3 regions of the Lentzea sp. NPDC006480 genome follow, and region 2 is predicted to be linked to each of the others. Evidence: riboswitches for the same ligand, from Rfam matches in the RefSeq annotation. Region 2 holds a riboswitch; each other region holds the start of a gene.
The links. A riboswitch is a leader RNA that binds a small molecule or an ion and turns the genes downstream of it on or off. The one in region 2 is predicted to bind S-adenosylmethionine.

Region 1: another riboswitch for S-adenosylmethionine. It lies ahead of ABZX92_RS31320 (aminotransferase class V-fold PLP-dependent enzyme); the one in region 2 lies ahead of ABZX92_RS42005 (methionine ABC transporter ATP-binding protein).
Region 3: another riboswitch for S-adenosylmethionine. It lies ahead of thrC (threonine synthase); the one in region 2 lies ahead of ABZX92_RS42005 (methionine ABC transporter ATP-binding protein).

Annotation. Positions count from the first base shown of each region.
Region 1 is NZ_JBEXPJ010000104.1:9,308-16,476, forward strand. Features, by position in the region: gene ABZX92_RS31285 (hypothetical protein) at 1-456, shown strand, start outside; gene ABZX92_RS31290 (class I SAM-dependent methyltransferase) at 522-1,082, shown strand; gene ABZX92_RS31295 (SRPBCC family protein) at 1,083-1,544, opposite strand; gene ABZX92_RS31300 (TetR/AcrR family transcriptional regulator) at 1,602-2,135, shown strand; gene ABZX92_RS31305 (hypothetical protein) at 2,122-2,340, opposite strand; gene ABZX92_RS31310 (hypothetical protein) at 2,371-2,496, opposite strand; gene ABZX92_RS31315 (potassium/proton antiporter) at 2,627-4,114, shown strand; SAM riboswitch class IV at 4,189-4,303, shown strand; gene ABZX92_RS31320 (aminotransferase class V-fold PLP-dependent enzyme) at 4,341-5,672, shown strand; gene lspA (signal peptidase II) at 5,696-6,538, shown strand; gene ABZX92_RS31330 (RluA family pseudouridine synthase) at 6,580-7,169, shown strand, end outside.
Region 2 is NZ_JBEXPJ010000217.1:5,185-12,353, forward strand. Features, by position in the region: gene ABZX92_RS41995 (transglycosylase family protein) at 90-1,499, shown strand; gene rsmA (16S rRNA (adenine(1518)-N(6)/adenine(1519)-N(6))-dimethyltransferase RsmA) at 1,745-2,593, shown strand; SAM riboswitch class I at 2,682-2,775, shown strand; gene ABZX92_RS42005 (methionine ABC transporter ATP-binding protein) at 2,992-3,990, shown strand; gene ABZX92_RS42010 (methionine ABC transporter permease) at 3,987-4,670, shown strand; gene ABZX92_RS42015 (MetQ/NlpA family ABC transporter substrate-binding protein) at 4,769-5,560, shown strand; gene ABZX92_RS42020 (4-(cytidine 5'-diphospho)-2-C-methyl-D-erythritol kinase) at 5,615-6,580, shown strand; gene ABZX92_RS42025 (ABC-F family ATP-binding cassette domain-containing protein) at 6,731-7,169, shown strand, end outside.
Region 3 is NZ_JBEXPJ010000017.1:80,835-88,003, reverse strand. Features, by position in the region: gene ABZX92_RS10045 (glycoside hydrolase family 3 N-terminal domain-containing protein) at 1-1,759, shown strand, start outside; gene rpsT (30S ribosomal protein S20) at 1,882-2,148, shown strand; gene ABZX92_RS10035 (cytochrome P450) at 2,263-3,534, shown strand; gene ABZX92_RS10030 (hypothetical protein) at 3,705-4,163, shown strand; gene holA (DNA polymerase III subunit delta) at 4,165-5,142, opposite strand; SAM riboswitch class I at 5,221-5,352, shown strand; gene thrC (threonine synthase) at 5,364-6,620, shown strand; gene ABZX92_RS10015 (hypothetical protein) at 6,685-7,140, opposite strand; gene ABZX92_RS10010 (ComEC/Rec2 family competence protein) at 7,023-7,169, opposite strand, start outside.

The DNA of each region.
Region 1 (7,169 bases), on a different contig from region 2:
GGCCGGGTGGCCGCTTGGCGGTACGGCCTGGCCGAGGAGGCGGCGCAGGCCTACGTGTGGGACGAGAACGGCATCCGCACCCTCTTGCGACCGTTACCCGGCCATACCGAAACGGAGGTCCGCGCCATCCGGAACGGCCGTGTCGTCGGCTTGTCCAGAGGCGCCGGCACGGTCGGCGTGGAGTGGGATCTGCAAGGCAACGTCGTACGCACGTTGACCGGTTCGGCCGAGGCCACGGACGTCACCTCGTCGGGCGATGTCCTCGGCCTGACACCGGACGGGGCAAGCGTTTGGCGTGTCCACGGTGATGTTGAACAGCCGCCGGTCACCGCCGTTTACGAGGAGTTCGCGGACGACGGGTCGTTGTACGGCGGCACGCACAACGATGGCGCCGACCACGACGGCACCTACACGCCGGTCCAGGCGCGCTGCGCCCTCAGTACGGTGGGTGAGTGACCGACCAGTCCACGTTGCACGACACCAAAATCGCCTACGACGCCGTCGCGAGCCTCTACGCCGAGATGTTCAGCGACATCCTCGACCGGCTGCCGCTGGAACGCGCGTTGCTCAGAGCGTTCGCCGACATCGTGGGGGAGGCCGGACCCGTCGCCGATCTCGGCTGCGGGCCCGGCCACCTGACCGCGCATCTGCACGAGCTGGGGCTGGACGTGTCCGGCGTCGACCTGTCGCCGGAGATGATCGCGCTGGCGCGCCGGGCACATCCGGGCCTCAGGTTCGCCGAGGGCTCGATGACGGCACTCGACATCGACGACGCGGCGCTCGGCGGCATCCTCGCGTTCTACTCCGTCATCCACACGCCGCCGCAACGGCTCACGGAGGTCTTCGACGAGTTCGCCCGAGTGCTGAAGCCGGGCGGGCACGTGCTGCTCGGCTTCTTCGCCGGTGACGAGGCGTGGCCGCAGGAGTTCGACCACAAGGTCACGCTCGCCTACCGGTGGTTGCCCGACGCCCTCGCGGCCGTGGCCGGTCAGTCCGGGTTCGCCGAGGTGGCGCGGCTGCGCCGGGAGCCGATCGAGGGCGAGCGGTTCCAGCAGGCCCAGTTGCTGCTGCGCAAGGCCTGATCAGACGCGAGCCGACCGGCTGCTGACCAGTCCGAGCGCACGGTGGACCAGTCGGACCCAGGGCGACCACCGCGCCGGTGCGACGGGCTCGCGGCCTGCCGCCCGCTCGAAGTTGTCGAGGAGGTCTTCCAGGCAGGCGTCGTGCAGCCAGCGGGTCACCAGGGCCCAGCGCAGCCGGGTGGCGAGCCTGAAGTTGCCGACCAGCTCGTGTTTCAGCACGTTTCCCGACGCCGACAACGTGTGCGTGCCCTCTCCGCTGCTGAAGGCGAACGTGATCGACTCGCCTGGCTCGAACTCGGTGCAGCGGTAGCGGATCGGGCCGTGCCCGCCGTCCGCGCCGACACCCAACGGGCGGTCGAACCTCATCGCCGGCCAGCCCGCCACCGGCCACAGCTCCTGGATGCGATCGACGAACGGTCCTGCGGGGACCGGCAGTTCCCGCTCGTGCACGTTGCGAACCACGACACGCTCCTTCCATACGGCACCGTATGTTGGTGAAACATACGCTAGCGTACGGAAATGCGCCGCACTCGTGACGACTGGACTGAGATAGCGCTGAGAGCGCTGGCGGAGGGCGGAGTGCAGGCCGTTGCCGTCGAACCGCTCGCGGCCAGGGCCGGTGCGACGAAGGGGAGCGTCTACCACCACTTCCCGAACCGCGACGCGTTGCTGCAGGCGACGGTCGAGCGGTGGGAACGGGAGCACACCGAGCGGGTCATCGAACTGGTGGAGTCGGAGAAGACCCCGCAGGACAAGCTGAAGACGCTGTTCGAGACGGTGCTGGACCGGCAGCGCAAGGGCTCGGTGGAGATGGCGTTGCAGGCGAACGCCGAGAACGAGGTGATCGCGCCGGTGCTCAAGCGCGTCACCGAGAGGCGGCTGGGATATCTGACCGAGCTGTTCGAGGAGCTCGGGTTCGACCGGGAGCACGCGAAGAAGCGCGCGCTGATCGCGTTCAGTCTCTACCTCGGCCAGGCGCAGATGTACGTGACCCTGCCCGGCCTCGTCGAACCGGTGCTCGACGAGGCAGTGCAGGTGCTCACGAAACGATGATCAGGCCGCGAGGGTCCGCGGTCTTGAGCTCGTCACCACCTGCGCACGTGCCGAGGGCGGGCGACCCGGCTTCCCGGACGTTGTAGACGAAGTTGCCGCGGACGCTGTCGAGATGGCCGCCCAGCATGACGACGTTGTTCGCGTCGCCGCCGGGGTAGTCGGCGATCACGTTGTAACCCGTGGCGCCGCCGTAGCCGAACGACACCGGCTTCGTGGTGAAGCCCGCCGCGTCGAGCTAGCCCTTCACCTGGACGTTCGCGACGTTGATGTTCGGTGCCGCCAGGACGGCCGGAGCCGCCGCTTGCGCTGCTGTGGTTCTGGTCGCCATCAAGGCGGCCGCCAGCTCGATGAGGATCCTCATGGTTCAACTCCGTGCAGGGCAGGGATTGAGCCACTGATCAACATGCTCCACTGTGCATGCGCCCAGTGGGCGCGAACGGCTGGTGTTGTTAACGCGCCTGATTCGTCCAATTCGGTGGTGATCGATCAGAATGGTCCAGGTGGGTGACATCACGGCCGTGCTGGGCATCGGCGCAGCCGTACTGCTGATCTCGGTGATCGCGGTGCGGGTGTCGATCCGGCTCGGCCTGCCCTCGTTGTTGCTGTACCTGGGCATCGGCGTCCTGCTGGGCGAGGCGGTGTTCGGCATCAAGTTCGACGACGCCGACCTGACGCAGTCTCTCGGCATCGCGGCCCTCGTGCTGATCCTGACCGAGGGCGGGCTCACAACTCGTTGGCACGCTGTGAAGTCGTCGCTGCGGCTGGGCGTCGCACTGTCCACTGTGGCCGTTGCGGTGAGCGTCGCGGTCACCGGCACGGCGTTGCACTTCCTGCTCGGCCTCGACTGGCGGATGGCGTTGCTGTGGGGCGCGGTGCTGTCGTCCACGGACGCGGCGGCCGTGTTCAGCGTGCTGCGGTCGTTAGGTGTGGGGGCGCGGCTCACGGGCGCGCTGGAACTCGAATCAGGCCTCAACGACGCGCCGGTCTACATCGCCGTGGTGCTGCTGGCGTCGTCGGACCGGATCTCGTGGACCGCTCCGTTGCTGGTGCTCTACGAACTCGCCGCGGGCGCGCTCATCGGCGTGCTGCTCGGTGTTTTCGGTGCGGCGGCGCTGAGACGTGCGGCTCTGCCCTCGACCGGTCTCTACCCGCTCGCCACCGTCGCGGTGTGCGTGATCGCTTACACCGCGGGCGATCTGGTGCACGCGTCCGGTTTCCTCGCCACCTACGTCGCCGCTCTGGCGCTCGGCAACGCCCGCCTGCCGCACCGCGCCGACACCCTCTCGTTCGCGGAGGGGCTGGGATGGCTCGCCCAGATCGGGCTCTTCGTCTTGCTCGGCCTGTACGCCTCGCCGTCACGACTGCTCGACGCACTGGTGCCCGCGCTGATCGCCGGGGTGGTGCTGACTTTCGTGGCCCGGCCGTTGTCGGTGCTGCTGGCGTCGCTGCCGTTCAAGGTGCCGTGGCGGGAGCAGGCGTTCCTCTCCTGGTCGGGGCTGCGTGGTGCGGTGCCGATCGTGTTCGCGCTGATCCCGTTGATTCAGGGGGTCGAGGGTGCGCGGAATCTGGTCGACGCGGTGTTCGTGCTGGTCATCGTGCTCACGGTGGTGCAGGGGACGACGCTGCCGTTCCTCGCGCGCCGGCTCGGGCTGGTGAACCTGCACGAGGCGCAGGAGGTGCAGGTCGACTCCTCGCCGCTGGACGAGCTGGGCGCCGAGCTGCTGCAGGTGCACATCCAGCGCGGGTCGAAGCTGCACGGCGTCTACATGACCGAGCTGCGGCTGCCGAGCGGCGCCACGGTGAGCCTCGTGGTGCGGTCCGGAAAGAGTTTCACGCCACAGCCGACGACCCGGCTGCAGGTCGACGACCAGTTGCTCATCGTGACCACCGAAGAAGCGCGCGACGCCGCTGAGCGGCGCATACGTGCCGTGGACCGGGCTGGTCGCTACGCACGGTGGAAGGGCGAGACCGGCGACTAGCTCGGTTTCCGAGGCTTCTCACCATGTGATCGGGTGTCGACGAGCGCCGAGAGGCTCCGCTAACGTCATCGGCAGGTCATGAGAGCCAGCGTCAAGCCCAAGCTTGCTGGCCGGCAACCCTCCAACCGCGGTGGGGTGCCCTTGGTGAGGACCTGGTCCGGCGCGTGGGGCGCCGGTCAAGCGCGGGCCTTCGCGACACGGGGCCCCTGGCCTCGGAGGCAGCTCGATGACGCTCGCGATCACCCCTGGCACGGTCACCACGGTTCCGGCTGTCGTCGGCTCTGACCTGCGCGTTCCGCTCGTCACCGGAGAGCGCGTGACGTATGCGAACCTCGATCACGCGGCATCGGCCCCCTGTCTGCAGGAGGTGCGCGACGCCGTCGACGAGCTGCTGCCCTGGTACGCCAGCGTGCACCGCGGTGCCGGGTTCGCCTCCCAGGTCTCCACGCGCGTCTACGAGCAGGCGCGGGATCGCATCCGCAAGTTCGTCGGCGCCCGCTCGTCCGACGCCGTCGTCTTCACCCGCAACACCACCGATTCGCTGAACCTGTTGGCGCGCAGCGTTCCTCGCAACACCGCGGTCGTGCTGTTCGACAGCGAGCACCACGCTGCTCTGCTGCCGTGGCGCGGCCCGAACGTTCAGCGCATCCCCGCCCCATCTTCGTCCGGCGCTGCTGTGGTCGCGCTGGACCGGGCGTTGGCCGCCGCCCCGGTCGGCCCACGGCTCGTGATCGTCACCGGGGCGTCCAACGTCACGGGGGAGCTGTGGCCGGTCGCGGAGCTCGCGAAGGTCGCCCGCAGGCACGGCGCGCGGATCGCGCTCGACGCCGCGCAGCTCGCCCCGCACCGCCCGATCGACGTGCGTGAGCTGGGCGTCGACTACATCGCGTTCTCCGGCCACAAGATCTACGCGCCGTTCGGTGCCGGTGTGCTCGTCGGCCGTTCGGACTGGCTGCAGCAGGCCCAGCCGTACCTGGTGGGCGGTGGTGCGACGGCCAAGGTGACCGACCACGGCGACCGCCTCGGCGTGGCCTGGTCCGCGGTGCCCGAGCGGCACGAGGCCGGCAGCCCGAACGTCGTCGGTGTGCACGCGCTGGCCTCTGCCTGCGAGATCCTGTCGCGGCACTGGGAGCAGACGGTCGCGCACGAGCAGGAGCTGCTCACGCGCCTGTACGACGGCCTGCGCACGATTCCGGGCTTCCGCGAGCTGTCGATCCTGACCGACGCCGACAAGGTGGGCGTCGTCAGCTTCACGATCTCCGGGTTCGACGCGGGCTTCCTCGCGGCGGCGCTGTCCGCCGAGTACGGCATCGGCGTCCGCGACGGGGCGTTCTGCGCACACGTGATCGTGGGCCGGCTCGTCAAGCAGGCCGGATCGCACGAGGAACGTGCTGTGCGCGCGTCGATCGGCCTGGGCACGACGGCCGAGCACGTGGATCGTCTGGTGGCGGCGCTGCGCACTCTCGTGACCGAGGGTCCGAAGTGGACCTACACGCAGCGCGACGGCCGCTGGGTGCCCGAGGACGACAGCCGAACCCTGCCGCCGTTCCTCGCGTAGTCCCGGTAGTGGACAATGACCTGGTGAGTGACGAGTCCAAGGCCGCCGACGAGGTCGCTGAGAAGCCTGCGGAAAAGCAGGTCAGCGAGCCGAAGCCGGTCGCGGATCGCAAGTCGAACGAGTTCGTCGGGGTCGATCTCGCCGATGACGATGACGACGACACCGGCGCTGAGACCAACACCGACACCGTCACCGAGGCGGTGGCTGTGGTCGCGGTCGAGGAGAAGCCGGCCGAGGAGAAGCCCGTCCCGGCAACGGACGCGGCGGCGGACGCCGGGAAACCCGCCGAGCGCGTCGTGTCCGAGGACGACGTCGTCGAGCCGGAGTTCTCGATCACCGGGTCGCTGCCCGAGCCGCGCACCAAGATCCTCGCCGTGCTCGCCGTCGGCGTGCTGGCCCTGGACGTCCTCACCAAAGTCCTGTCCGTGGCGTTTCTCGAGGGTGCCGACCCGGTCAAGCTGTTCGGCGGCGTGCTCTACCTGACGTTCGTCCGCAACCCCGGCGCCGCGTTCGGCATGGCCGAGGGCATGACGTGGATCCTGGCGCTCATCGCGCTGGGCGTCGCCGGGTTCATCCTCTGGATCTCGCGCAACCTCCGCTCCCAGCCGTGGGCCGTCGGCCTCGGGCTGGTGCTGGGCGGCGCCGTCGGCAACCTCGCCGACCGCCTGTTCCGGGAGCCGGGGCCGATGCGCGGCCACGTGGTGGACTTCCTGTCGCTTTTCGACCCGTTCGGCCGAGTGTGGCCGGTGTTCAACGTCGCCGACATGGCGATCGTCTGCGGTGGCGCGACGATCGTGGTGCTGGCGCTCATGCAGCACGACTACGACGGGACGGTTCACAAAGAGGAAAAGAAGGTCGACGCGTGAGCGGTTACCGAACGCTGCCGATTCCCGATGGTCTGGACGGCATGCGTGTCGACGCGGGCCTCGCCAAGCTGCTCGGGCTGTCCCGCACGGTGATCGCGTCGATCGCCGACGCGGACGACGTGCTGATCGACGGGCGGGTCGTCGGGAAGTCGGACCGGCTGACCGCCGGTGCGATGCTGGAGATCACGCTGCCGGCCCCGCCGCAGCCGATCACGGTGCAGGCGATCCCGGTCGAGGGCTTGATCATCATTCACGAGGACGACGACATCATCGTCGTCGACAAGCCGGTCGGAGTGGCCGTGCACCCGTCGCCGGGGTGGACCGGGCCGACCGTGGTGGGTGGTCTGGCGGCTGCCGGGCGCCGCATCGCGACCTCGGGTGCCGCGGAACGGCAGGGCGTCGTGCATCGGCTCGACGTCGGCACCACGGGCGTGATGGTGGTGGCCAAGTCCGAGTCGGCGTACTCGGCGTTGAAGCACGCCTTCAAAGAGCGGACCGTGGACAAGGTCTACCACGCGATCGTCCAGGGGCACCCGGACCCGATCAAGGGCACCATCGACGCCCCGATCGACCGGCACCCCAAGCACGACTACAAGTTCGCGGTGATGAACTCCGGCAAGCCGTCCATCAC
Region 2 (7,169 bases):
CGGGAACCTTCGAGCTCAACCCTCGAATGATCTTTGCAGCGCCAACTGTGCGGTGGCCTCCAAGCTTCCGCAATGGAGGTATCGACCCAGTGTCTGGAAGCGACAGAACTGCCGCTCCGTACGACTTCAACGAGGACACCGACTGGTTCACGCCGGTCGGGAACACCGCAGTCGGTGTCATGGACCCTCACCCGAGCTTCCCCGCCGGTGCGCTGAGCATCTCGCCCGCGGACGTGCTCGAGGTGCTCGGCCCGGACGCCGACGAGCTCCTCGCCACGGCGAACGTCGACGTCGACGAGCTGATCCGGCTCATCAACGCCGAGACGACGATCATGCCGCCCCTCGTCCTCCCGTCGGAGGAAGACGAGAAGGGCGACCCGCAGGTCCTCGTCCAGACCGTGACGAACTGGAAGCGCCGCTTCCTCAAGGGCGCGGTCGCCGCGGTTCTCGTCTCCATCTCCGGTGGCGGTGTGACCGCCATGGCGATGGACAAGTCCCTCACGGTCGACGTGGACGGTGCACTGCAGACCGTCCACTCCTACGAGGGCACGGTCGGCGACGTCCTGGCGGAGGAAGGCATCGTCGTCGGTGAGCACGACGCCCTGTCCCCGTCGCTGAACGCCCCGATCTCCGACGGCGGCAAGATCACCCTCGACCGCGGCCGCATGGTCAAGATGAGCATCGACGGCCAGGCCAAGGAGGACTGGGTCCGCTCGGTCACCGTCGAGGAAGCCGCGAAGCAGATGGGCGTGCCCGTCGAGGGCGCCTGGTTCTCCGCTCCCGGCTCGCAGGACGTGCCCCTCGAGGGCATGAACATCGAGGTCAAGACCCGCAAGAACATCAAGCTCTTCGACGGCGCGAACCCGGTCCGCGAGATCCAGACCACCGCCGTCACTGTCGACGAGCTGCTGAAGAACGAGAACCTCTCGCTCGGCCCCGAGGACGCGGTCGCCTCCGGCACCGACGTGAAGCTCGCCACCGGCGCCGAGGTCTACATCTCCCGCACGGGCGTCACGGTCATCAACGTGAACGAGCCCGTCGCCCCGCCGGTCGAGAAGACCAACGACCCGAACATGAACGCGGGCGAGCAGAAGGTCACCGACCCCGGCGAGGCCGGCGAGCAGATCGCCACCTACCGCGTGACCGTGAAGAACGGCAAGGAGATCAGCCGCGAGAAGATCGGCGGCAAGGTCACCAAGGAGCCGAAGCCCAAGAAGGTCACCGTGGGCACCAAGCCGCTGCCCGACGGCGCGGTCTGGGACCGCCTCGCCGGCTGCGAGGCAGGCGGCAACTGGTTCATCAACACGGGCAACGGCTACTACGGCGGCCTGCAGTTCAACGCGGGCACCTGGGCCGCGAACGGCGGCACCGCCTACGCCGCCCTCCCGCACCAGGCCACCCGCGAACAGCAGATCGCCATCGCGACCAAGCTCCGCGACCGCGCGGGCGGCACCTACGGCGCATGGCCGGGCTGCCGCGCGAAGCTGGGCCTGCCGTAAACCGCTCCGCCCTGGTTTTGGCTTGATGAGGCCGCTCCTGGTTCGCCAGGGGCGGCCTTCTGCTTGGTCCAGACCAGGGGCTGAAATGCCCGCCCTGACCTGGCTAGCGTGACTCCCGAGCCTCAACGACACGCGCGGATCGCGTAGTCGATGCCCAAGGCGAACCAGTCCCGCTGGTGACGCCGACGCTGGAGGGCGGGAAGCGTGCGGCACCCGCCCTCCGGCGCACCAACCAGCCTGCGAGAATGCACGACGTGAGCCTGCTGGGACCCGCCGAAGTGAGACGTCTGGCCGAAGAGCTGGGCATCCGACCCACCAAGAAGCTGGGCCAGAACTTCGTGCACGACCCCAACACGGTCCGCAAGATCGTCGCCGCGGCCGGCCTCACCGAGGACGACGTCGTCCTGGAGGTGGGCCCGGGGCTGGGTTCCCTGACTCTCGCCCTGCTGCCCAGCGCCAAGCAGCTGGTGGCCGTCGAGATCGACCCGCCGCTCGCGAACCGCCTCCCGCGGACCGTCAGCGAGATGGACCCGGAGAACGCGGCCAAGCTGCACGTCGTCCTCAAGGACGCCATGAAGGTCACCCGGGAAGACCTGCCGGTCCAACCCACGGCGATCGTGGCCAACCTGCCCTACAACGTCGCCGTCCCGGTCGTCCTGCACCTGCTGCACGAGCTGCCGAGCCTCAAAAAGGGCCTCGTCATGGTCCAGGCCGAGGTCGCGGACCGGATGGCCGCGGAGCCCGGCAGCAAGATCTACGGCGTCCCCAGCGTGAAGATCGCCTGGTACGGCAAAGCCAAGAAAGCCGGCCCGGTCGGCAGGAACGTCTTCTGGCCCGCTCCCAACGTGGACTCGGGCCTGGTCTCGTTCCACCGCCACGAAAATCCGCTGTCCACAGTGGACCGCAAGAGGCTCTTCGGGATCGTCGACGCGGCCTTCGCGCAACGCCGCAAAACCCTCCGCGCCGCCCTCAAGGGGTGGGCGGCCACGAACGACGTCAACGTCGACGAGCTGCTCGAAAAGGCCGGCATCGACCCGCAGGCCAGGGGCGAGCAGCTGAGCGTGATCGACTTCATCCGGATCGCGGAGGTCTAGGCCGGGGATCCTTCGGCCAACAGTGTGATCTGTCGAACGAATCGGATTCTGGCTTGCGCAACCGAACGTCCGTCCGGTTGACTGCTAGATGCCATCCGGAGCGACTGAGAGACCTGGCTCTACGACGTCGCAGCAACCACCCGCTGGATGCGGGCAGGTGCTAACGCCAGGACCGATGGAGGATCACATGGGTACCACGCGAATGCTGACGCGCCGGCGAGTCGTCGACCAGTGCCGCCGCACCGCTTCTGCATGTCGTCGCCACCTCGTCTAAGGCGCCTTTTCAAAGTCCTTTGACGCGCACTCAGCCGAAGAGTGGCGCACACACCTGAGCAGAAACTCCGATCGCGCACAGCCCCAGAGGCGTGTGTGCCGTCGCGTGCAGCCGTGGAGCAGAAGTGATCACTGTCGAAAACCTCACCAAGTCCTTCCAGGGTGTCAACGCCCTCAACGGCGTGACCCTCGACGTCGAGGCGGGCACCGTGCTCGGCGTGGTCGGCCCGAGCGGGGCCGGCAAGTCGACGCTCGCCCGCTGCGTCGCGCTGCTGGAGCGCCCCGACTCGGGTGCGATCCGCGTCGACGGCACGGACATCACCGCGCTGGACGGGTCGGCTCTGCGGGCCGCCCGCAGGCAGATCGGCGTTGTGCCGCAAGGGGATTCGCTGCTCCGGCAGCGCACCGCCGCCGGCAACATCGCCCTGCCGCTCGAGTCCGCCGGCGTCCCCGGACCGCAGCGCCGCACCCGTGTGGGCGAGCTGCTCGACCTCGTCGGCCTGACCGACAAGGCCGCCTCCTACCCCGACCAGCTGTCCGGCGGGCAGCGCCAGCGCATCGCCGTGGCGCGCGCACTCGCCGCGAACCCGTCAGTTCTCCTCGCCGACGAGCCCACGTCAGCGTTGGACCCGGAGACCACCGGTTCCGTGCTGACCGTGCTCGACCGTGCGCGCGCTGAGCTGGGTGTGACCGTTCTCGTCGTCACGCACGACATGGGCGTGGTCCGGAAGATCTGCGATGACGTCGCCGTGCTGGAGCAGGGCCGCGTCGTCGAGCACGGCAAGGTGCTCGACCTGGTCAACGACGCCGGCAGCCGCACGAGCTCCGCGTTGCTGCCCGCCGTCGACCTGAACCCGATCAACGAGAGCGCCTACGACCGCGTGGCGGACGTCGTGCTCGTCGGGTTCGCCGCGGTCGGCGCCCTGCTGCCCGAGGCGGCGCACCGGTTCGGCGTCGAGTTGAACATCGTCGGTGGCGGCCTGACGCGCCTGGGCGAGACCCCGGTCGCGCGGTTCCGCCTCGGCCTGAACGGCGAGCGGTCCGACTCCGCGCTGGAGTGGATCGGCGAGGCCGGCGGCGCTGTGCAGAGGTCCCTGAAGGGGCCGCAGGGAGTAGCTGCGTGAGGTCTGCAACACCCTGGCCCGACGTGGTGAGCTACCTCGTCGAGGCCACCGGGGAGACGCTGTACATGGTCGGCGTCTCCACCGTGATCGCCACCGCTTTCGGAGTTCCCGTCGGGGTTTGGCTGCAGCTCACCGCCAAGGGCGGGCTGCGGCCGAACCCGGCGCTGCACCGCGTTCTCGGCTTCGTCACCGACCTGGGCCGCTCGATGCCGTTCATCGTGCTGCTCGTGGCGCTCACGTCGGTCACCCGCCTGATCGTCGGCGGATCCATCGGCAGCACGGCGGTCATCGTGCCGCTGGCCGTGGGTGCGATCCCGTTCGTCGGGCGGCTCGTGCAGAACATCCTGTCCGAGGTGCACGTGACCGTGGTCGAGGCCGCGGTCACGACCGGCGCCTCGACCCTGCGGATCGTGCGTTCGGTCCTCATCCGCGAGTCGCTGCCCGCGCTGATCAACGCGATCGGCGTGACCGTGATCGCCCTGATCGGGTACTCCGCGATGGCGGGCGTGATCGGTGGCGGTGGCCTCGGTGACCTGGCCATCCGCGAGGGCTACCAGCGCTTCAACGACCGGATCCTGTGGAGCACCGTGGCGTGGCTCGCCGTGCTCACGACGCTGATCCAGCTCGGCTTCACCCGTGCCGCCCGTGCGTCCGACCGGCGCCGGCACGCCTCAGTCTGACTTTTGAGTACGCGGGGTCCCCGCGTACCCCAGATGAGTACGCGGGGACCCCGCGTACTCAAAACCTAGTGCCGCTAGAAACTCTCAAAAGGAACGTCATGCGTATTAAGGCTGCCCTGGTCGCGGTCGCTTTGACTGCTTTGTCCGCTTGCTCGGCCGGTGGAGCGTCCTCTTCGGACACTCTCAAGGTCGGCGTCTCGCCCGTCCCGCACGCGCAGATCCTCAAGTTCGTGGCCGACAACCTCGCCAAGGACAAGGGGCTGAAGATCGAGGTCGTCGAGTTCACCGACTACGTGCAGCCGAACACGGCGCTCGTCGACGGCTCGCTCGACGCCAACTACTTCCAGACCGTCCCGTACCTGGCGACGTTCACGAAGGAGAGCGGCGCCAAGGTCGAGTGGGTCGCGCCCGTCCACGTCGAGCCGCTGGGGCTGTACTCCAAGAAGGCCAAGAAGCTCGACGAGCTGCCCTCCGGTGCCAAGATCGCCGTGGCCAACGACGCGACGAACGAGTCGCGCGGCCTGAAGCTGCTGGAGGCCAACGGCCTGATCAAGCTCAAGGCCGTGGACCAGCCGACCGTGCGCGACGTGGCGGAGAACCCCAAGAACCTGCAGTTCGTGCCGCTGGAGGCCGCTCAGCTGCCCCGTTCGCTGGAGGACACGGACGCGTCGGTGATCAACGGCAACTACGCGATCGACGCGGGCCTCAAGCCGTCCACCGACGCGCTCGCGCTGGAGAAGGCCGAGGGCAACCCGAACGCCAACGGCCTGGTGACCAGGTCCGAGCTGAAGGACGACAAGCGCATCCGCGAGCTGGCGGAGCTGCTCGGATCGCAGCAGGTCAAGGACTACATCAAGCAGACCTACAACGGATCGGTGATCCCGGTTTGAGATTCGCGGTGACCGGGGGAGGAGTCCGCGACCCCAGAACGCCCGTAGGCTGACATGGTGCTCGCAGTCGTTCCACCCCCGGTCACGGTCCGCGTCCCGGCCAAGGTCAACCTGCACCTGGCCGTCGGTGACGTGCGCCCGGACGGCTACCACGACCTGGTGACCATCTTCCAGGCGCTCTCGCTGGTCGACGAGGTCACCGTCGCGGTGGCGGACGAACCCGGCGTCGAGTGCCACGGCGAAGGCGCAGACCAGGTGCCCACGGGTGCCTCGAACCTCGCGTGGCGCGCGGTTCGCCTGCTGGCGACGCACGTCGGCAAGGACCCGGACGACCCGAAGGTCCGCGTCGTCATCCGCAAGGCCATCCCGGTCGCGGGCGGCATGGCGGGCGGCAGTGCGGACGCGGCGGCGACGCTGGTCGGCCTGTCGTCGTTGTGGCGCCTGGAGATCAGCCGCGACGAGCTGGCCGAACTGGCCGGAAAGCTCGGTGCGGACGTGCCTTTCGCGTTGTACGGAGGCACCGCGCTCGGCACCGGGCGCGGTGAGCGCATCGTGCCGGTGCTGGCGCGCCACCAGTTCCACTGGGTGCTCGCGTTCGACCGGCGCGGACTGTCCACTCCGGACGTGTTCGACGAGCTGGACCGCTTGCGCGTGGAGGGTGATCCGCCCCGTGTCGGTGAGGTCGAGGCGGTGCTGGAGGGGCTGTCCTCCGGAGACCCGCGCCAGCTCGCCCTGCTGCTGGGCAACGACCTGCAGGCCGCCGCGGTCTCGCTGCGCCCGAACCTGCGCCGTACTTTGCGGGCCGGGGTCGACGCGGGTGCGCTGGCCGGCATCGTGTCCGGTTCCGGCCCCACGACGGCGTTCCTGTGCGAGGACAGCGACACGGCTGTGCGCGTGGCGGCCGAACTGGCCGGTGCGGGTGTGTGCCGGACTGTTCGCGTGGCGCACGGGCCGGTGCCCGGCGCTCGCGTGATCACCACGGAGGAGCCGAAACCGACTCCGCCCGAGGTGCACGCCTAGTTCGTGGCACTTTCCGCATGCTGGAAGTAACGCGGGGGCCCCGCGTACCCCACGGGGTTGCGCGGGGCCCCCGCGTTACTGCAGAAGCAGGGCCTTTGGACTTGGTAGGTAGCCTTCATCGGGCAGTTTCTTCTAAGTCGTGAGGTTTTGATGGCCAACCTGGTCAACCTGGAGTCCGTGTCGAAGTCGTTCGGCGTCCGGCCGCTGCTCGACGGCGTGTCGCTCGGCGTCAACGAGGGCGACCGGATCGGCGTCGTCGGCCTGAACGGCGGCGGCAAGACGACGCTGCTCGAGGTGCTGGCCGGGGTGGAACCGTCCGACAACGGCCGGGTGTCGCGGTCGCGCGACCTGCGGATGGCCGTCGTGACGCAGCGGACCGAACTGCCCGACGGCTCGACCGTGCGCAACGCGGTGATCGACCCGCTCGGGTTCGACGCGGAGCACGAGTGGGCGTCGGACGCCCGCGTGCGGTCCATTTTGGACGGACTGGGGATCACCGCGCTGGGACTGGACTCCGTGGTCTCCACGATGTCCGGTGGCGAGCGGCGCCGGGTGGTGCTGGCCGCCGCGTTGATCCAGGATCTCGAAC
Region 3 (7,169 bases), on a different contig from region 2:
GTCGGAGCAGATCGGTGTGTCCGCGTCCAAGGCGTTGCGGTCGACGGGCGTGTTCTGGAACTTCGCGCCGGTGTCGGACATCGCGCGCGACACTCGGTGGGGCCGCTACTACGAGACCTACAGCGAGGACTCGTTCCTCGCTGGGCAGATGGCAGCGGCGAACGTGCGCGGGCAGCAGTCGCATGTGGACGACACGGCTCAGCTGACCGCGACCGCGAAGCACTTCGCGGGCTACTCGGCGCCGGAGAACGGCCACGACCGCTCGCCCGCGCAGATTCCGATCCGTCAGCTGCAGGACGTGGTGCTGCCGTCGTTCCAGGCGCAGTTCGACGCGGGTGTGCGCACAGTGATGATCAACTCCGGGTCCATCAACGGGGTGCCGGTGCACGCGTCGAAGTACATGCTGCAGAAGCAGCTGCGTGAGCGCATGGGCTTCAAGGGCGTCGCGGTGTCGGACTGGCAGGACATGAAGTACCTGGTGGACCGGCACAAGGTCGCGCCGGACTACAAGACGGCGATCGCGATGAGCGTCAACGCCGGGGTGGACATGGCGATGGAGCCGTCGAACGCGGCCGAGTTCACGTCGTTGCTGCTGGCGAACGTGCGTGACGGGTCGGTGTCGCGCGGGCGGATCGACCAGGCGGTGCGGCGGGTTTTGAAGCTCAAGTTCGATCTGGGGCTGTTCGAGAAGCCTTACGTGGATGCCTCGAAGGCCGATGCCAACGTGGTGAACGCTGATCGAGACCTGGCTCGTCGTGCTGCCGCCGAGGGCGCGGTGCTGCTGAAGAACGACGGTGTGCTGCCGTTGTCGGCTGCCGCGAAGAAGATCGTGGTGACCGGTGAGACCGCCGATGACGTGCGCCGTCAGCTCGGTGGCTGGACCGTCGAGTGGCAGGGCGTGCCGGACGACTCGCCGTTGCCGCCGACCGCGACCGTGCTGACCGGTATTCGCGAGGCCGCTCCTGGTGCGTCCGTTGTGCACGCTGCCACGCCCGCGGCTGCTGTTTCCGAGGCAGCCGGTGCGGACGCGGTCGTCGTCGTCCTGGGTGAGAAGCCCGGTGCGGAGGGTCCTGCCGACACGGAGAACCCCGTGCTGACGGCCGAGCAGCAGGCGTGGGTCGACTCGGTGCAGGCGACCGGCAAGCCCGTCGTCGTGGTGCTGCTGACGGCTCGTCCGCAGGTTCTCGGTGGTGCGGCCGACGCGAACGCGCTGGTCGCGGGCTGGTTGCCGGGCAGCGAGGGCGGCCGCGGGATCGCCGACGTGCTGTTCGGCGCGGTGAACCCGAGCGGCAGGTTGTCGGTGTCGTGGCCCAAGGCTCTGGGCGACCCGACTTTGACCTACGACCAGCTGCCTGGCGCGAACACGTCGGCTGGGGCCAAGTACGACGCGCTGTACCCGTTCGGGCACGGGCTCTCGTACACGTCGTTCACCACTTCGGGTACTTCGGTGGCGGTTGATCGTTCGAACGGCGTGGTGAAGTTCACGGTGGCGAACACCGGTGGGCGTGCGGGCACGGTCGTGGTGCCGGTCTACGTGCGTCAGCCCGCCTCGCCGGTGTTGACGCCGGACGCTCGTCTGGTGGGCTTCACGCGCGTGGAACTCGGTGCGGGACAGTCGAAGCAGGTCGAGGTGTCGTTCAAGCTCTCGCAGCTGGCCCTGACCGTGGGCGATGTGGACGGCGACGGGCGGCGTGAGGTCGCACGTGGTGGTTACGAGGCCGTGGTGGGTGCGGAGAAGGCCGCGTTCACGGTGCGCTGAGCTGGCCTGATATCCTTCGTCGTCGTGAACGCGCGGCGCTCCGCCGTGGAGGAGAGCCAGCTCAGGCTGGTGCCGACCAAGCGCGTCACGAACTCCGGTTTCGACAAGAAGGGTGATGTCGCATGGCGAACATCAAGTCCCAGCTCAAGCGGATCAAGACCAACGAGAAGGCTCGCCTTCGCAACAAGTCGGTCAAGTCGTCCCTGAAGACGGCCATCCGCAAGTTCCGCGAGGCTGCCGAGGCCGGTGACAAGGCGAAGGCCCTGGAGCTGCTGCAGGACGCGTCCCGCAAGCTCGACAAGGCCGCCACCAAGGGCGTCATCCACGCCAACCAGGCCGCCAACAAGAAGTCGGCGATGGCTCTGCGCGCGAACTCCCTCGAGGGCTGATTTCGCGCTTCAGGCTCTCGCAAGAGCTTCAGAAGGGGTTCCACTTCCTGCGGGAAGTGGAACCCTTTCGCTTTCTCCGTGGTTGCCCGACGTCGCGGGTGACAGCGTTCGAGCATGAAGCTGCCCGTCCTCGGCGAGACGATCGCGTACATGCGCAGCCCCGTGGACTGGGCGCGCGACCGCTACGACAGGTTCGGCCCGGTGTCCTCCGTGCCGATGTTCGGCGTGCGGATGACTCTCGCGCTCGGCCCGGACGCCACCGAGGAAGTGCTGCTCAACCGCAACAAGGCCTTCTCCAACGGTGGCGGCTGGGAGAGGTTCGTCGGGCCGTTCTTCCACCGCGGCCTGCTGCTGCTCGACTTCGACGAGCACCTGCACCACCGGCGGATCATGCAGCAGGCGTTCCTGCCCGCACGCCTGTCGGCCTATCGCGCGCGGATGCTCCCGGCGATCCCCCGCGAGCTGGCGTCGTGGCCGGTCAACGCGCAGTTCCAGGTGTACCCGGCGGTGCGCGAGATGGTCTTCAACCTGACGTCCGAGGTGCTCACCGGCTCGGGGCTCGGCGCGGAGGCCGACGAGGTGAACCGGCTGTTCGAGGCGTGTCTGCGCGCCTCGACGGGACTCGTGCGCTTCCCCGTGCCCGGCCTGAGCTGGTCTCGCGGGCTGACGGCCCGGCGGCACCTGGAGACGATCTTCGGCGCGTGGGTGGCGTCGCGGCGCGCTTCGGGCGGACCTGCCGACAACGTGCTCAGCATGCTCTGCGAGGCCGCGACCGACGACGGCGCCAGCTTCACCGCGACCGACGTGGTCAACCACATGATCCTGTTGCTGCTGGCCGCGCGGGACACGTCGACGATCGCGCTCTCGACGATGATCTACTACCTCGGCAGGAACCCTTCTTGGCAGCAGCGGTGTCGTGAGGACGGTGCCGCGGTGGAGCTGGTGCGCAAGGAGGTGCTGCGGCTCGCCCCGCCGTTGCCGCACCTGGTCCGGCGCGTGGTGCGGCCGACGTCCGTGCTGGGGCATCCGCTCGCCGTGGGCACGTACGTCCAGACCATCCCCCAGTTCAACCACCACATGCACGAGCTGTGGACGAACCCGATGGCGTTCGACCCGTTGCGGTTCAGCTCGGAGCGGGCTGAGGACAAGGTGCACCGGTACGCCTGGATCCCGTTCGGCGGCGGTGTGCACAAGTGCATCGGGATGCACTTCGCGGGCATGGTCGTCGACGCCGTGATGCAGCAACTGCTGGAGCGCTTCGAGTGGTCCGTCGAGGCCGGCTACGAGATGCCGTGGAACCGCCGCGGTCTGCCCTTTCCGGCGGATGGACTGCCAGTGCGGTTGACCAGCAGGCATAGGAGCCAAGGAATCGCTTCCGCGCATTGAGTTCGTGGAGCTGCACGACCTCGACCGCACGCCGGCTCGGGCGGACCGATGCCGTTGATCCAGCGCCGGCTGCACCGCGAGGGTGTGTACACCCAGGTCACGCTGAGAATGTCCCTGCGTTCCAACGGGTTCAGGCCACGAACGGGCGAGCGCTTCCCGAATGTTGCGCGGTGGACTACGAGCCGTCGTCCGTCGACGCCACGGACTGCTCCCTTGAGGGCACGCGGACGATCTACGGCGCCTTCCACCACTTCCCGCCTGCTCTGGCCACGCGGATGCTCCAGAACGCCGTCGACACCCGGCAGCCGGTGGTCGTCGTCGACACCAAACGGTCGTTCGTGTACCCGCTGCTGTTCCCGTTCCTGACGACGCTGATGGTGCTGATCTCCGCGCCGTTCCAGCGCAATCCGCTCCCCCGCTACCTGCTGCGGCTGGTGCTGACCTGTCTGGTGCCGGTGCTGCCTTTCATGATGTTCTTCGGCAGCGTCGTGTCGTTCCTGCGCATGTACGGGCGCGCGGAACTGCGGCGGATGGTCGACGGCCTCTCCGGCACCGAAACGTTCACCTGGAAGATCGGTGTCGTGCCGGGCCTCACGGGCGCCCAGCACCTGATCGGGGTGCCGCGGTGACTCAGCGGCGGCCGTGCGACGCGACGATCTTGAGCACCGCGCGTTCGAGCGCGTAGTCGGCGTCTGCCGCCACACCCTTCACGTCGGCGTTGAGCCCCGCGACCACCTGCATCGCGTCGGCGAGACCGGTCTGGTCCCAGCCGCGGGCCTGGGCCTGTGCCTTCTTGATCTTCCACGGCGGCATGCCGAGCGGGCCGGCCAGGCTGAACGGGTCGGCCCGGCCCACCGCGGACACGCGCGCGACCGTGCGCACCGCGTCGGCCAGCGCGTCCGCGACCAGCACGTGCGGCACACCGAGTTGCATGGCCCAGCGCAACGCCTCCATCGCGCCCGCCCGGTCACCGGTCACGGCCTTCTCGGCGACCGCGAACCCGGTCACTTCGGCCTTGCCCTGGTGGTAGCGGCGGATCTCGTCGACCGTCACCTTGCCGTCGGTGTCGGAGACGAGCTGGGACGCCGCCGCCGCGAGCTCGCGCAGGTTCGTGCCCACGGCGTCGATGAGCGTGGCGACGGCCTCGGCGTCGATCTTGCCGCCCGCCTGCCGCACCTCGTTGCGCACGAACGACTCCCGCTCAGCGGGCTTGGTGATCTTGGCGCACTCGGTGACCGCGGCACCGGCCTTCTTCAGCTGTCCTGGCAGGTCCTTGGCCGCCTTGCTACGACCACCGCCCGTGTGCAGGACGACGAGCGTGACCCCGTCCGCGGGCGCCTTGATGTAGGAGAGCACCGTGTCGGCGACCTCCTTGCCGATGTCCTGCGCGTTCTGCAGGACGATCACGCGCCCCTCCGCGAACAGCGACGGGCTGACCAGCTCAGCCAGCTCCGGAGGCGTGAGATCAGTCACCTGCACACGGGTCAGATCGGCGGTCGGATCGACCGTGCGTGCGGCCTCGAGAGCCGCCCGAACAGCACGTTCGACCAGCAGCTCCTCCTCGCCGACGACGAGGTGCAGTGACTCCGGTGCGCTCACGCTCCGCATCCTCCCACGTCCCGGATCGTGGACGTCTGTGGCTGAGCAACGGACTGGTGCCGTAGCTTGGGAGCCACAACTGAACACCGCTCATCCAGAGGGGCAGAGGGACCGGCCCGAAGAAGCCCCGGCAACCGGCGTCAGCGCAGTGCACCAGTGCACGCGCAGACGATCACGGTGCCAATTCCGACCCGTTCGATTTCGCGGGAAAGATGAGGAGATACCTCGCGATGACTGCTGTCTCCGTGCCCACGGGCACCAAGTTCGACCTCGGCCCCGCCCGCGCACTGCTGTGCCGGGAATGCGGGAATGAAACCCCTCTCGCTCCTGAGTACGCCTGTCTGGAGTGTTTCGGGCCGCTGGAAGTGGCCTACGACTTCGGCAAGATCCGGCGCGAGGACATCGAAGCCGGCCCCAGGTCGATCTGGCGCTACCGCGGCCTTCTCCCCGTTCCGTCCACTGTGGAACAGCACCCGAACACCGACCCCGGCGGCACCCGCCTGGTCGAGGCCCACAACCTCGCCAAGGCCCTGGGCGTCCGCAAGGTCTGGGTGAAGGACGACACCGGCAACCCCACCCACTCCTTCAAGGACCGCGTGGTCGGCGTGGCACTCGCCGCCGCCCGCGAGCTCGGCTTCAAGGTCCTGGCCTGCCCGTCGACCGGCAACCTGGCGAACGCCGTCGCCGCGGCCGCCGCCCGCGCGGGCTGGCAGTCCGTGGTTCTCGTGCCCTCCAATCTCGAGCGTGCCAAGATCCTGATGAGCGCCGTCTACGAGGGCGCCCTGATCGCCGTCGACGGCAACTACGACGACGTGAACCGCCTGGCCCAGGAACTCGCCGCGGAGCACGAGGACTGGGCGTTCGTGAACGTCAACGTCCGCCCGTACTACGCGGAGGGCTCGAAGACCCTCGGCTACGAGGTCGCCGAACAGCTCGGCTGGCGCCTGCCCGACCAGATCGTCGTGCCCATCGCCTCAGGCTCACAGCTCACCAAGGTCGACAAGGCCTTCCGCGAGCTCGGCCAGCTCGACCTGGTCGAAGCCACCCCGTACCGCGTGTTCGGCGCCCAGGCCACCGGCTGCTCGCCTGTGTCCGCCGCGTACAAGGAAGGCCACGACGTCATCCGCCCGGTCCGCCCGGACACGATCGCCCGCTCGCTGGCGATCGGCGCCCCGGCCGACGGCCCGTACGTGCTCGACGCGGTGCGCCGCACCAACGGCGCCATCGAGGACGTGACCGACGAAGAGGTCGTCGAGGGCATCAAGCTCCTCGCCCGCACCGAGGGCATCTTCGCCGAGACCGCCGGCGGCGTGACCGTGGCGACGGCGAAGAAGCTGATCGAGGCGGGCCAGCTCGACCCGGACGCCGAGACCGTGCTGCTGATCACCGGCGACGGTCTGAAGACCCTCGACGCACTCGGCGACACGATCGGCCCGCGCGCGACGGTGCCGCCGTCGGCCGAGGCCGTCATCAAGGCGCTGGCCTAGTCACCTCCTTCCTGAGCCTCATCCCGGTCCGGGGACGCCGCGTGCGTCCCCGGACCGCGTTGTGTCAGAGGGAAATCGCCTCGGTCTGCAGCCAGCCCGTGCGCGGGAACCGTTGCAGGACTTCCATCGTGTGCGGCCCGACCGGCTCCACCTCCGCTCGCCAGGCCACAACCTGTTGCGGCCACGGGGCTTCCGCCTTCAGCACGTTGTAGTGGTAGTCGTGCCAGTCGTGTGGCGCGATCCGCATGCCGTCGTCGAACACGTGCTCCGAGACGAGGTCGTACGCCTCCTCCGGCTTGGCCGCCTTGGTGGGCGGCAGCACGTGCGTGGTCGTCGCCCGGTAGGTGAGGGCGCGGGTGCCGTCGTCGAGTGTTTCGCAGATGTAGTAACCGAAATCGGGTTTCAGCTCGTCATGCGGCCATGGCGCCGCCGTGTAGTTCGTCTGCCACAACGCCCACGCGAGGCCGGGCGTGCCGCCGGGGATCGGGTAGCGCGCGTTGTAGAGCCTGATCCAGACCATCTTCTTCTCCTTCTCACTGTTCGGTTTCC